DNA from 3 places in the Paenibacillus segetis genome. Region 1 is predicted to be linked to each of the others. Evidence: predicted binding sites of a transcription regulator. Region 1 holds the regulator's gene; each other region holds the start of a gene.

The links. Region 1 encodes LexA, which represses DNA repair genes until DNA is damaged. Its sites were predicted from a motif close to CGAACATATGTTCG; they were not measured.
Region 2: a site for LexA is predicted at 3,741-3,754, ahead of pcrA (DNA helicase PcrA). Genes of this name have one in related genera too.
Region 3: a site for LexA is predicted at 1,318-1,331, ahead of IEW05_RS05860 (YhjD family protein). Genes of this name have one in related genera too.

What each region holds. Positions count from the first base shown of each region.
Region 1 covers NZ_BMFT01000001.1:2,295,668-2,300,904, reverse strand. Annotated here, with positions in the region: gene glnA (type I glutamate--ammonia ligase) at 1-1,093, shown strand, start outside; gene IEW05_RS25610 (hypothetical protein) at 1,192-1,425, opposite strand; gene IEW05_RS10730 (hypothetical protein) at 1,669-1,998, shown strand; gene IEW05_RS10725 (SDR family NAD(P)-dependent oxidoreductase) at 2,084-2,845, shown strand; gene lexA (transcriptional repressor LexA) at 3,029-3,655, opposite strand; gene IEW05_RS10715 (LysM peptidoglycan-binding domain-containing protein) at 3,981-4,235, shown strand; gene IEW05_RS10710 (DUF896 domain-containing protein) at 4,482-4,655, shown strand; gene IEW05_RS10705 (LPXTG cell wall anchor domain-containing protein) at 4,727-5,237, shown strand, end outside.
Region 2 covers NZ_BMFT01000002.1:684,170-689,406, reverse strand. Annotated here, with positions in the region: gene ligA (NAD-dependent DNA ligase LigA) at 1-1,297, opposite strand, end outside; gene pcrA (DNA helicase PcrA) at 1,391-3,721, opposite strand; gene pcrB (heptaprenylglyceryl phosphate synthase) at 3,964-4,647, opposite strand; gene IEW05_RS19200 (helix-turn-helix domain-containing protein) at 5,027-5,237, opposite strand, start outside.
Region 3 covers NZ_BMFT01000001.1:1,311,028-1,316,264, forward strand. Annotated here, with positions in the region: gene IEW05_RS05855 (fibronectin type III domain-containing protein) at 1-1,125, opposite strand, end outside; gene IEW05_RS05860 (YhjD family protein) at 1,351-1,743, shown strand; gene IEW05_RS05865 (YolD-like family protein) at 1,755-2,015, shown strand; gene rsmD (16S rRNA (guanine(966)-N(2))-methyltransferase RsmD) at 2,816-3,412, shown strand; gene coaD (pantetheine-phosphate adenylyltransferase) at 3,409-3,915, shown strand; gene IEW05_RS05880 (nucleoside recognition domain-containing protein) at 3,916-5,133, opposite strand.

The DNA.
Region 1 (5,237 bases):
CCCATGGGTTACGCAAGATCGCGTTGCTCGTTTGATTTGCGATGTTTATAAGCCAGATGGAACTCCATTTGAAGGAGACCCACGTTACATTTTGAAACGTGCATTGAAGGAAGCAGAAGAAATGGGTTATACTTCGATGAATGTTGGTCCAGAACCGGAATTCTTCCTGTTCAAGACAGATGAAAAAGGCAATCCAACAACTGAGTTAAATGACCAAGGTGGTTATTTTGACCTTGCGCCTACAGATCTTGGTGAGAACTGTCGCCGTGAAATCGTGTTGACACTTGAAGAGATGGGCTTTGAAATTGAAGCTTCTCACCATGAGGTTGCTCCAGGACAACACGAAATCGACTTTAAATATGCTAATGCGATCAAAGCAGCAGACCAAATTCAAACTTTCAAATTGGTAGTTAAGACACTCGCTCGGAGCCACGGTTTGCACGCTACATTCATGGCAAAACCATTGTTTGGTGTTAACGGTTCGGGCATGCACTGTAACCAATCGCTATTCAAAGGGAAAGAGAATATATTCTATGATGAGAGCGATAATTTGGGTCTAAGTGAAGAAGCACGTCATTATATGGCCGGTATTATGAAACATGCACGTGCATTTGCTGCAATCACGAACCCTACAGTTAACTCATATAAACGTCTGGTTCCTGGATATGAAGCTCCTTGTTACGTTGCATGGTCTTCTAGTAACCGTAGCCCAATGATTCGTATCCCAGCATCCCGTGGTCTTAGTACTCGTGTAGAAGTTCGTAACCCGGATCCAGCTGCTAACCCATATCTAGCTTTGGCTGTAATGCTGAAAGCGGGTCTTGATGGAATTAAGAATAAATTGCCGCTCGTTGAGCCAATTGACCGTAATATCTATGTAATGTCCGAAGAAGAACGGGTTGAGGAAGGAATTCCTAGCTTGCCATCGGATTTGAAAGAAGCACTGAACGAATTGCTTCGTAGTGAGATTATTTGTGAAGCACTAGGCGATCACGCCCTCACTCACTTCTATGAATTGAAAGAAATCGAATGGGATATGTTCCGCACGCAAGTTCACGCTTGGGAACGTGACCAATACATGACGTTGTACTAGAAAAAGGAGCCATCCCCTAGCGCATTTGCGCTGGGGGATTTTTTTATGGCTAGGTTAAGACCTCCTTATAAGCCGAATTATTAAAACGGATTTGAGGATTAATTTGGCATGATAGATTGATTAGGCATGAAGGATTGATTAGGCATAAAGGATTGGTTAGGCGTGAACGATTGGTTTGATACAAAAGCTTGATTTGGTGTAAAAGGTTGATTCGGAGTAACGGCAGCAACTTTAGCGACATGAGGATGGCCCATAGATGCGCATGAAACGATCACTAACAAAATAAACAAAACAAGGATAATACCTGTACTTGTATGATTGAATTCTGACATAAATTGATCTACCTCCACATTTTTAATTGACTCGATTCACAGTATGCTTATTTAGACTAACGTGTATAGACAATTGACTAAGTAAATTTAGAAATGGGCTTCTATAAAACGATCATAGTATCATCTATCCCTATCTTCCTTATCAATCTCTTAAATTATGCTATTCTACTACGTCATTATTCGATGTATTCATAGATATGAAGCATAGAATAAACTATGAAAGGGCAAGGGGGGTGAATCACAATGGCGATTCTATTACCGCAACAATTTTTCAATATCGGACCCAATGTTGATAAATCCTACTATGAAGATCTAAGAGGAGGCGCGAATGCTACTGTAACAGTGAATAATCTTGGTCTATATCCGATTGATCTCGTCATCACTCGTGTTAACGCACCTGTAATCACTTATGCAATCCCAGCGGGTACCAGCCTCACGTTGGCTGTTGATCTACTGCTGGTTGCAGCCCTGCTGACTGGCGCTGGTGCAACATTTGGCGACATTCAAATTGCTACTTCTGATTTTTATTCTGTAAAAGCTTCAAACAGGTACCTCTACCTTCATCCTTTTTGATGGTAGAGGTATTTTTGTTACGTAGCACTTCTGAAAACTCACTGTTACAATAGATTTAAGTCATATAAGAGAGTGGGTTGTTAAGATGAAGATAGATTTAACTGGAAAAATCGCACTTGTGACTGGAGGGACTGGGGAGCTGGGGCGCGTTATGGTACGAACTCTAGCAAATTGTGGGGCTAAAGTGGCTATCCATTATTTAAGTAATAGAACCAAGGCCGAGGAACTGCTTGAAGAAATTCAGGATGATGGTGGGACGGCAATCATTGTACAAGGTGATATTACGAAAGAAGCTTCAATTCTAAATATGAAACAACAAATCGACGCAGAACTTGGTGAAGTTGATATTGTCGTAGCTAATGCAGTTGTCCAATATACTTGGACAAGCATTCTTGAACAATCACCGAAAGACTATCAAAGTCAATTTGATTCTTGTGTTATGCAAAGCGTGTATTTGGCGAAAGCTTTCATTCCTGCGATGCAGGCAAAGCGGTCAGGGCGGTTCATCGGGATTAATACGGAGTGTTCAATGCAAAATTTCCCCAATCAATCAGCTTATGTAGCTGGAAAAAGAGGAATGGATGGTGTTTATCGCGTGCTTGCGAAAGAGGTTGGTGAATTCCAGATTACAGTGAACCAAGTAGCCCCGGGATGGACGATCAGTGAGAAGGATCGTGGTGATGACGCAGGTTCAGATGAAGCTTATCTTCAAGGAGTTCCTTTGAAACGTAGGGGAGTGGATCAGGAGATCGCTAATGCTGTTGCGTTCCTTGCCTCTGATTTAGCTAGCTTTATTACCGGAGCCTTTATACCTGTGACTGGTGGGAATGTAATGCCAGCAATCTAGAAATAGGATTTGGGCGTGATTATAGTTTGAAAGTATGGAGACGAGATGCGGAACAATAGATCTTAATTACTGAGACAAGAATTTGAAACACAAAGACAACAAACAGCAAGCCTCCATGGATCATGGCGACTTGCTGTTATTTGTTCGTTATGATCTTTAAAGAGATAAGGAACCTCATCTATATTAGTGGAAATCGCGGAACAGACCAACGACTTTACCGAGAATACTAACATGCTTCAAACGAATTGGCTCCATGGTTGCGTTCTCTGGTTGTAATCGAATATGGTCTTTCTCCTTATAGAATGTCTTAACTGTAGCCTCGTCTTCTTCTGTCATCGCAACAACAATATCTCCATTGTTAGCCGTCTGTTGCTGTCTAACGATCACATAGTCTCCATTATGGATACCCGCTTCAATCATACTATCTCCCATGACAGAGAGCATGAAAACTTCACCATCACCAGCATAGTGTTGAGGAAGTGGGAAATAATCCTCGATGTTCTCAGTAGCAGTGATCGGTACACCGGCAGTTACTTTACCAATCACGGGTACTCTAGCTACGGAATGGGCGAATAGCCCGAGATGATCTGAATCCTCTTGTCCCAGCAGCTCTATAGCCCGTGGCTTAGTAGGGTCGCGGCGAATAAGCCCCTTTTTCTCCAGCCTGTCCAGGTGACCATGCACCGTAGAACTGGAAGCAAGACCAACAGCTTCGCCGATTTCTCTAACAGAAGGAGGATAACCCTTCATGCGGACTTCGTTGCGTATAAATTCAAGAATTGCTTGCTGACGGCTGGATACCTTCGACATAACATATCAACCCCATCTAGTAACGTTTGGAAAAATTATAACATAGAACTACCGTTCGTACAAACGTAAGTTCTAAATCTATCATTTATCTATTAAATTGGTTGAAAAAGAATATTTTTATTCATGGGAACAATTGTTCTAAAAAAGTATTGAATCAAACAAACGTTCGTGTTATAGTTTATTCATAAACAAGAACACACGTTTGGAGTGGTGGAAAATGTTAAAATACAGTTCATATCAAAGTATTCATAATAAGCCTTCTTTGGAGAAAACTATGCTTAGTGGAATTCAATCAAGAGGGATACATAAAGGTTTGAGCAGAATTATGATAGTGATTCTCTTGTTGACGATAACTTGTACGGGAATGGTGACAGCATTTGCTGCTTCTTCTGAAGGAGATCACGACGTGGTCTTGGAGAAGGTCATTGTGCAGCCGGGGGATACATTATGGCAGATTGCAACGGCTCACAAACCAAGAGGTAAGGATACACGTATCTATATCGAACATATCAAGGATTACAACGGACTGACAGCAAGTGCAATTCGATCAGGCGATGTTCTAATTCTTCCACCTAAATAAAAGGAATAATTCAGTATATTAACAATCCGTTTATGAAGATTTCTTGCTTACGTTTTATTTGTTAGAATAATTGTAAGAGCTTGTTTTGGTGACGATAACGACAGTGATGTCGTATCACCTTGACAAGCTCTTTTACTCATGTCAAAGTAAGAAATGAATGCCTTACACGAACGCAGTTGTAAGCTTGTTTAAAGTAGCTTATTGAACTACCGTGAAACGCACAGAAAATCATAGCAGGAGGGAATTATGGACATAGATGCTTTGGTGCAGCGAATTAATGAATTAGCCCGTAAGAATAAAGAATCAGGGCTAACAGAAGAAGAAAAGCTGGAAAGAGCTCAGCTTCGTGAAGTGTATTTGAATAACATTAGAAGTAACTTTCGCCAACAACTCGAGTCAATCGAAGTGGTGGATGAATAAAGGACCTGCCGAAAGGCTTGGCCCTACATATGCTAGTGGTGATGCTTCATCAAACTTTAGGAGGAACATGTATGGGTTCATTTGACAGAAAAGTAGAGCGGAACATGGTGAAGTTGAAGAAAAAGGGGAAAAATCCTGTTATAAAAGCAACTGCATCGGGTAAAGGCTCTAGTCCAACTTTTGGTGCAAAAGGTGACGGTGATATTTTTAAAGGCAGAAAGATCATATTACCAGGTGCTTTGAGTTTGATAGCGATTCTGTATGCTGCCCTTGGGTTAATGGGACCTGCGACTGGAGAGAATCAGACTCTATTTTGGGTCACAATTGGGCTGTATTTACTCTTAGCTGTGGTGATTTTCCTTAGAAAGCCGTATTTACGCGTTGACAAGAATCGATTGTACACTTCCAAGTTTAATCGAGATAAATACCTCGATGCTAGTAACGTTAGCAAGATCATTCATAACAAAAGTAAAATTGTAATTGTTCCAAAAGGAAAAGAATCAAAGTGGGTGTTCTATCGGTTCCGGAACTTTTTTGATACAGAAGCTATGGCACTTCGTCTTGGGGAATTTGCACACACAA
Region 2 (5,237 bases), on a different contig from region 1:
GCGGCTTACACTCCAAACGGTTATTACAGAACAGATGCGCACCACGCTGCTCCAACGGGAATCCGCAAGCTGGACAATGTTCAGGTACAATAATCTCCTCGCCGTCCTGTTCGTCTGTCACTTTTCCCAGTATTTCTGGAATGACATCATTGGAGCGCCGAATGAACACTCGTGAACCGAGTGCGAATTTTAAATTTTTTCGTTCAATATCTCCAGCATTGTTCAATGTGCAGTTCTGAACCGTCACCCCTGCGAGCTCAACTGCTTCTACCTTGGCGAGAGGGGTTATTTTCCCAGTACGACCGACATTCCAGGAGACGGATTCCAGCACAGTTGTCGTCTCTTCCGCTTCAAATTTAAAAGCCACGGCCCAACGGGGGAATTTATCCGTATATCCAAGCACTTCACGCGTACGCATGTCTGTAATTTTGATAACAGCCCCGTCGATCAGATAATCGAGGGATGACCGGTTGTCCGAAATAGAATGCAGTTCCTGCATTACTCCGTCAAAGCTATCAAAATAGGTTACATAAGGATTTACTTTAAAGCGATTATCTTTGAGAAACTCCATCATTTCACGGTGGTCAGCAAAAGAAATGCCGTCAGAATAACCCACGTTATAGAAAAAAGCGCTCAGCTTTCGTTCTGCTGTTGTTCGTGGATTCAAGTTACGTAGAGCTCCTGCTGCCGCATTGCGGGCATTTTTAAGTGGTTCAACAGCTGTCTCATTGTATTTGGCCAGTACGGACAAATTCATGATACCCTCACCTTGCACTTCAATCGTTCCATCGCGATATGGAATACTGAGGGGAACAGATTTGATCGTCTTCACTTGCGCAAGGATCCCCTCACCAACTGTACCATTACCTCGCGTCGCCGCTTGCACCAGCTGTCCATCACTATAGGTCAAATTCAAAGTTAGTCCATCAAATTTCAGTTCAACGACATAGGTAGGAGCGGGCAATGGAGAGTCTGGATTCTTGCTATTGTAGTCCGCAATCAGCTTTAGAGCTCGATTATTCCAGTTCAAGAGGTGCTCCTCATTCTGTGCTTTGTCGAGACTCCACAATGAAGATAGATGACGATGTGGTTTGAAGCCTTTGAGTAGCTCTCCACCAACTCTGTTCGTAGGCGAATCCGGGAGTGCCATCCCCGCCTCTGTCTCAAGCGCGGTCAACTGATCGTATAGCGCATCATATTCCTTATCACTGATCAGTGGTTGATCCAACGTATAGTAATGATAGTTGTATTGATTTAATTGCTCGACGAGCCGTTCCATTCTCTGCATGACATCCATCTAGGGACAACCCTCCTTATATGTATCCGGAAGGGACTTCCACTACTGTGGGAGTCTCTTCCGTTCATTCTTTTGTTATTCTATGACGGGTAATTAATTTTCTACCTTGGTAATCGGTGCAAACCCAGCTAACAAACGTTTAACGCCAACGGGTGCCGGAAATGCAATTTGAAGCTCCATGTCGTTACCCGAACCCTTGATTGCAACGATTGTACCAATACCCCATTTACCATGAGATACTTTGTCACCTGCATTATATTCGCTGGCAGATCCCGATGGTTTTGGAGAGGAAGCCCCTGGCATACCCGTAGTCATGGTAACTCGCCCAGCGGATGGTGCTGCAGATCGTGTAGCCGCCGGACTTGGACTATCGCTTGAGCGGTTACCAAAGTTTCCACCCCCACTATTTCCAAAGCCACGTCCACTATACGCTCCACCGATACCGGCCCCGCGCCCGTAACGATCGCGAGCCATTTCTGTATCTTCCTTCAATTCATCAGGGATCTCCTCAAGAAAACGCGAAGGTGCGTTAGCTGTTGTACGACCATACAATGTACGCATTTGCGCACAGGAGAGGAATAACTTCTCCTCTGCACGCGTGATTCCCACATAAGCTAGACGGCGTTCTTCTTCAAGCTCCTCATTATCGAGAAACGCACGACTGTGCGGAAAGACGCCCTCTTCCATCCCGACGATGAAGACCACGGGGAATTCCAAGCCCTTGGCACTATGCATCGTCATGAGCACAACAGCATCTCCCGGCTTGTCGTCTTCGGTATCGTTCATACTATCGATGTCAGCAATCAGAGCTAGGTCAGTCAAGAAAGAGACTAACGTCTTGTCTTCACTATTCTTCTCAAATTCCATCGTTACAGACAAGAACTCATCGATATTTTCTAATCGTGAACGAGACTCAAGCGTATTTTCATTTTGCAGCTCAAGCCGGTAATGGCTCATTTCTAATATTTTCTCCGTAAGCTCGGTTACGGTCAGGTATTCCACCATTCGATGCAATGCCACAATCATATCGTAGAAATCCACGAGAGCATTACGAGTTTTCCCTGCAAATCCAAGGTCATCGACCGTATGCAGCACACGATAAATCGATGTTCCCCGCTCAGCTGCTGCGGCTGCTAGTTTGGCAACCGTTGTATCACCTATACCACGTTTCGGTACGTTAATAATCCGGGTCAAGCTAATATCATCGTCCGGGTTGGACAGAAGGCGTAAATACGCTAGCAGATCCTTGATCTCTTTACGATCATAGAACTTAATGCCGCCTACAATTTGATAAGGAATGTCAGATTTAATGAGTATTTCCTCTATAACCCGTGACTGGGCGTTCGTTCGATACAGAATAGCATGCTCGCTGTATAACCTACCATCCTTGATGTCTTTTTGAATTTCTGAAGTAACAAAATATCCTTCCGCATGCTCCGAATCGGCACGATAGACTTTGATCTTGTCGCCATCCGCTTTGTCCGTCCACAATTTCTTTGGCTTGCGTCCTGTATTTCGGCCAATCACTTCGTTAGCCGCATTCAGGATGGTCGAAGTAGAACGATAATTCTGCTCCAGAAGAATCGTCGTAGCCTCAGGATAATCCCCTTCAAAATTAAGGATGTTCGTAATATCGGCTCCACGCCAGCGATAGATCGACTGATCACTATCCCCTACCACACAAATGCGGTGGTGTTTATCTGCTAGCATCCGGCAGAGCATATATTGCGCACGGTTGGTATCCTGATACTCATCTACATGGATATATTGAAATTTCTTCTGATAGAATTCAAGCACTTCTGGTACGTTTTTGAATAATTCAATTGTCTTCATGATCAAATCATCAAAGTCGAGCGAATTGTTGTTGCGCAGCCGCTTTTGATACATCGTATACACTTTGGCTGCGATACCCTCAAAGTAATCGCCAACTTTTTGTTCATACTGCTGCGGTGTTATTAGCTCATTCTTTGCTGTGCTAATGACGGATTGAACCGCTTTGGGTTCGAATTTCTTGGTATCGATGTTGAGATCCTTCATGCAGCCACGAATGACTGAGAGCTGATCCGTAGAATCGAGAATAGAGAAATTCGAGGTAAAACCAATTCGCTCAATATCCTTCCGCAAAATACGTACACACATCGAGTGAAACGTGGATACCCAAATATCTCTTCCTTCAGAACCAACGAGACGGGATACGCGATCTTGCATTTCACGTGCTGCTTTGTTGGTAAAAGTAATGGCCAAAATAGCCCAAGGTGGTGCCTTACGCGTGCTGATCAAGTAAGCAATACGGTGCGTGAGCACACGTGTCTTACCACTACCCGCGCCAGCCATGATGAGCAATGGCCCTTCGGTTGTAATGACAGCTTCACGCTGCTGTGGATTAAGGCTATTAATTGACTCTTGTATGTTAAAAGGTTGCATGGATGGGTATGGCTCCTTTCAAAAATATATTCAATCCCCCTATATCCCCCTTGCGAAGGGGAACCCCAAGGGCTGGGATTATGCTTCCGGAGTAGTTTTCCTTTGGAAAACTATTACCTCTGGATACCCGCTTTGGTAACGTTAGAGAAACAGAGGCGCTCCTGCTCGCTGTCCCCTGCGGGGATGCGCTAAGTGTGGTACGAGGTAGGAATCGCTGTTTGGGGCTAGCTTCGGTGCAGTAATTAATTTCTTCTCTTTACTGCTGATACGGTAGTAAGGGCTTGTTCGAGGTTATTATATATTGCATTACCTACGACGATGGTATCACACACGGCGGCGGCAAGACGAGCTGTATTGGCGTCGATGATTCCACCGCCGTAAAAGAGACGGGAATCATCTAGTTTGCGACGTACATCGGATACGAGTTCCATATCGCCGAATGTACCGCTATATTCAAGATAAACGATGGGTAATTGTAGCATTTTGTCAGCAACTTGCGCGTAAGCAGCAGCTTCGGAGGCAGTAGTTGAAGCTAAGGCTTTTGACACTTTTGCAGCAGTACAATCCGGGTTTAGAATAATGTACCCTTCAGGGATTAGCCTGTCCCACGGGATGAGATAGCCATACTGCTCGACAGCCCGAACGTGGTGACCGATAATCCAATCGGTTTGTTCTGTATTAAGTACCATCGGAATCATATAGGCATCAAATCCAGGTACAATAGCTTCCAAATCGGAAACTTCCAAAACACACGGCACTTCGTACTGACGTAATCGGGACAAGAGCTCAGAAGTATTCTCGTAGGTAACCCCACTGGAGCCCCCCACCATCACGGCATCTGTATGGGACATACAAATTGCTTCTAATGCTTCATCGCAAAGTGGACGGTCTGGATCCAATTTAAATACATGCCGCCAAGATTGCATTATTTGCTTCAATCATTATTCCCCCAACAGGTCTATTTCCAAGGTTGTTCATTAATATTATTTTATAGAAAAAAGCTCAGTTAATGATCAACAAAGTATAATCTATGTTACCACAGTTCCACTGTCAACGTTCCGTTTAAACACTCAAGGAATTCATCATTACAATAGGCAAATTTCCGTCCCTTAATTATAGCACATACGTTCTGTTCCGGCTTGATATAGCACAAAAAAAGAACGCTCTCTATTACTCGGAGAACGTTCTACTATTTAAACCTAAATTAATTAATAACCTCCCGCGCCGTGTTCAAGAAGTTTGATTGTTTTGTTATTAGGGACAATTTCGGAAGTTCCTGCTGAAAGAGTGATAACAAACATTACACTAAACGCTGTCAATAACAAAGCCATTTTTTTCATCATTTCGTCTTTGCACCTCGCTAATCAAATTTTGGTATCTCTGTATAGCTTCGAAGGACGATTTACTTCTGTATTGCTCAAACAAACCAACACATCTGATAAGACATGCTTCATTATTTATTATAGAGGATATTTCCAAAATATACAGTAAATAATCTATACCAATATCATATTCT
Region 3 (5,237 bases), 980 kb from region 1:
ATTAGGTTCTTGTGCAGAACCATCTAGTACATCAAATTCGTAAACGGTTATTCCGATATTTTCGTAAGGATTTTCAAAGGAAACTGTTTTCACATTATTTACAGGTGTTGCTAAGCTAATTAATTGACCTTTATCACCTGATTTAAAAGTATAATTATAAGTAGTGATCAGATTTTTTGAAGCATCGTAGAATTTGATATCTAAATTAGCATTTGTTTTTAATTCTAGGGATTTTATTGAAATTTCATTTTGGAACTCATACCAACCGACTCTTTCGTTAGGCCCTAAAGGGGCTGACGTTGCATCTTTTCCGTCAGTCCACTTATCAATATCTGATATTGTGTGACCTATAGATTTTCCGAAATGCATCAGTTTACCTCTCAATAACCCTTCATAATATACCAACACTTTCTCGTTATTTGAATTGCTACTTTCTCCAGTGACATTGACACTTGTAACAACATAAAAATATTCGGTTCCGTTTGAGACAGAATCATCTGTATAGTTAAGCGTTGTAATTCCATTTTTAATTGTTTCAAATGGTCCATTCGGATTTGTTGACCGTTTAACTGTGTATGTGCTCGCTCCAACTCCTGTCTTCCAACTCAAATCTACAGATGATGGTTTAGCAAGAGTGATTAAATCAGAAGGGGCTGAAGGTATTTTAGGCACGACTTTATTGTCAAAAACATCAAATTCGTAAACGGTCATTCCAGCTTGTGTATTTGGATTTTGAAATGCTACAGTATGTACATTTGCGACAGGTGCCGGAAGATTAATAGTATTTACATTGGAGTGGTTATGATTATAAGTATCTATAATTTGATTGCTCTCATTGTAGAAAGTTACAAGTAAGGGTGCGTTAGATTTGATTTTTAGCGAGTCAATTGTTACTGTATCTTGGAAAGAGTACCAACCTACATACGACGCCGAAAGAGGTAGCGAAGTAGTTTCATTATCATCTGTCCATTTTTCTGATGTACCTTCAACTTTCAAATATTCATTACCCCAATTGAAGACTTTTCCTTGGAGCAAGCCTCCGGTATAAGCAAATGCATTTGCGTTCGGGTAGAGAAGCATAAATAAAAAACTGAAAATAACAGCCAAAGAAAAAAGTTTTTTCATTGTAATAGTCTCCTTTTTAATATTAATTGCACAACCTACGATACTTACATTGACAATCCATGTCTAAACATATTTGTCTATATCTGCAAATTAGTGTTTTAGTTCGCTATATCGCCACAAAAAGACCACCGAGGAATAAATCCAAAGTGGTCTTTTTTATGTTGAATAAATAACCTCAAAGAGTATATAATACAAACAAATGTTCGTATTTTGGAGGCGCATGTAATGAGCAAGGTCGCTAATGTTATAACAACAGAGGAACGTACTATGATTCGCGATTATATCTTGTTGCCACATCTTGAAAGCATGGTACAAAAAAGTTTAGACGAGATCGAATACTCCACAAATATCCTAAAGCGACTGTATCTAATGGCTGGACAGGTGGTACTTGATCAGATTGTAAATGAATCACGTAAGTCAAAAAGGGAGTTACAGCAGCGGAACATAAGGATGTTAGAGACTAAGCATGAGGGTTTTATTATTAACCATCACTATTTTTGTCGTGGGTATAACGATGTCTTTGGCATCACCAGAGATACTATGAAATCAGAGATCAGTATAAAGTTATCTCATTATATATATGATTTGGCTAGACACTTAAAATCGCAATCAACTTAGGAGGTAATCACATGTTTCCAAAGCCATCGAAAAAATACAAAGAGTCACGGCCCAAGAGGGACGATTTAGAGTTAGAAGAGTTAGCAGAGCGATTGATGGAAGCCAAGGAGAGTAACACACTCCTAACGTTCTCTGTGTGGCGTAGGGAGGACCATTTGACGGGGACTATTACTAATATGGACTCACGTACTCAAAGCGTTCATATAGCCGACAAAATGGGTGAGCTACATAAGGTCCCGTTTATTGATATATTAGCCGCTGAAAGTGAGTAAACGAAGATGACCACATAGGCGTTATGCTCATGTGGTTATTTTTAATATTATCTTGTCCACTTTTAGACCTGTAATTGTCCTCTTATAAGAATGTATCACATGTACAATATCCTTATATTGGTGGTCAATTTCAACTAGAGTAAGGTGGATAACTATAGATTGGAATTATATACACTCAGAATTAATACTATTAACTCGAGAGAAGACGCCCGGAATCTAATAAGAAATAATTCAGTAGGTTTTGATTCACCGTGTGATGTAGACATCATTACTTCAAGCGGTGTGGAAGAGTACTACATGGAACAATCAAATATTACTGGACTGAAAACTTTAATAATAGAAAGAAAATACACGTAAGCCCCGGACTAATCCGAGGCTTTTTTTGTTTCAGTATCACCTTTTATGAAATTTTATTATACATTTGGTCTACAACTGGTCTACAATCAAACTCTTTCTTCATTAAATATTGTCGATATTATTTAGAAGAAATCCTTATAAACAAAGGGTTTGTTAAACAAAAAAATTGGGCGCCCTTTACAGAGCGCCCTCATGGGAGAGGAGAAACCGGATGAAGAGCTTATGGGGAAACGTAAGTCTTCTCCGCGGTTGTCTACGACATTTGGTGATGTCGATAGTTTAAGTGTGGTCCGGTCTGACTCATTTTATACCTTGATAGTTTGAAAAATGTTATAATGATTCCGTTTTTAAATCTGCCAGTGATTGTGGTACGATATCGGCAGATAGACTGGCTATAGACTAATCGTTATAAAAGTTTCTGTTTAAAAAGGGTGTGATTAAGAATGAGAGTTATTTCGGGAAGTGCCCGGGGGAGAACGCTAAAGGCAGTTCCAGGTACAGGAACCCGTCCGACAACGGATAAGGTAAAGGAAGCTTTGTTCAGTATCATAGGACCTTATTTTGATGGCGGAGCAGTACTTGATCTGTTCGCAGGAACAGGTGGGCTTGGGATTGAGGCGCTAAGTCGTGGGATGGACCGTGCTGTGTTTGTTGATATGGACTTCAAAAGTCTTGAGACCATTCGAACTAATTTGAAGGCAACGAAGTTTGAAGAGCAAGCGGAAGTGTATAAGAATGATGCGGAAAGAGCGTTAAAGGCATTAGCAAAACGTGAGAATACTTTTGATCTGGTCTTCCTGGACCCGCCGTACCGTTTGAAGCATGGAGACAAGCTAATGGAGCAGATGGATAGTTTGGATTTACTTGAAGACCAAGCAACGATCGTGCTTGAACATGAGTCGTCTTTTGATTACCCGGATTCTTTCGGTAAATTTAGAGCTTGGCGTAAGGCGGAGTACGGAGAAGTGGCTATTTCAATTTATGTATATGATCAAGAGAGTCAATCGGTCCAGGCCGAGCAAGGAGGAATATCAACATGAGTAAACAGATGAGAGTAGCAGTATATCCCGGCAGTTTTGATCCGGTGACCAAAGGGCACATGGATATCATTCAACGAGCTTCCCGGCAGTTTGATAAATTGATTGTGGCGGTTCTGAATAATACGAGTAAAAGTCCACTGTTTAGCGTGGAAGAGAGAAAAGAATTGTTATCCTCGGCTACGAGTCATCTGGACAACGTTGAGATCGATAGCTTCCGTGATCTTTTGGTCAATTATATGGTTTATAAGCAAGCGGATGTCATTGTTCGAGGCATACGTTCGGTCACGGATTTTGAGTATGAGCTGCAAATTGCATCAACCAATCAAAAGCTAAACAGTGAAGTAGAGACGATCTTTATGATGACGAATCCTAAGTTTTCATACCTCAGTTCTAGTGTGGTGAAGGAAATTGCTAGCTTTCACGGAGATGTTAGCGATTTAGTTCCTACAGAGGTGGAGAAGGCACTGAAAAATAAGTACGATAATCCTCCAACAAAAAATTAGTTATTTATCGATGTGTTTTCGCCAAAACAGACCTAATACGAGAAATATTCCGATTAGTAGACCGAGCAGCCATGTTTGCCACTCTAACATCGTGATAGCTTGTCGCCAATTAGGCAGAAGGAATTCAGCACTTTTAATTGAGCCATTTGGATTGACTTCTATGCTTGCAGGTAGCACTCCAGTGAACCAAGTGAGGGGTTTCCAAAAGAGCAGCGTGAATATATATGCATAGATCCCGTGAAGAATACGATTACGCCAAAAATAGCTTCCTTTGATTCCGAGGGGTCCTAGAATAGCACGTACCTGAAGAATAGCACATAATCCACTCCATCCAAGTACTGCGCCTAGTAAAGCTGACTGAATGACCGGTGTTGTTGCAAGCTTGGCAATACTATAGGAACCTAGATGGGCCTCAAACAATCCGGCAACAGGAAACGCTGGGATCCCTGCTGGGAGGAACGATGAAATGACTTGGATGACGACTGCAAAAATAAGCATATACCCACCAGTGACCATCATCGTTTGTACACCAGAAATGACGGAATCGCCTAGTATTTTGCCGAAACCGCGACCATCTTCTCTGCGGACTTCTTCCATGTTCAGTAAGGCTAGTTGAAGCCTAGATGTTTTTTTGTGTTGAACTATTTTATCTTTTGGTGTTTGTACTTTGCTTCTTGAGGGTGAAAGGACATGTGAAGTGATTCCAGTAGCGAGTCCTGCAGCCCAATGTACGATTAATAGAAGTAGCCCTAACTCGGGCTTCCCGAGAAAGCCAGTTCCTATAACAACGATGACTAGCATAGGACTACTGAAGTGGGCTGCACTAGCCAGCTTCTCTGCCTCCAAGGTGGAGATTTTTCCTTGCTTATACAGAGTTGCAGTAGCTTCAGCCGCTGCCGGGAAACCGACCGTCATGCCGAGCGGGAGTACCCAGCCAACAGTACCTGGTAGTCCCAGTACTTTTCTTGTAAAAGGCTCGAGCAATGTACCTAAGCCTTGAGCAAAACCGCCAGCGAGCAATATTTGCGATAGAACGAGAAATGGAAGTAGTGCAGGAAAGACGATTCTCCACCATATGGTCAATCCTTGTCCGGATGCTTGGAAGGTTTCTGCTGGGGAGTAGACAATACAGAAGACTAACAGGGCAGCTACGGTTCCAAGCCCAATCGTCGATGCTAAGGCCCAGCGCCGCCCGTTTGCGAAGTTTTCGCGATTCATGAGTGTTCCCCTCTTTTGATTAGTTTTTTTCGGAAAAGTTAATTTTTGAACAACCCTATTAGTACATGCTTATGCGTGACTCGGATTCCACAGACCAAGGGATA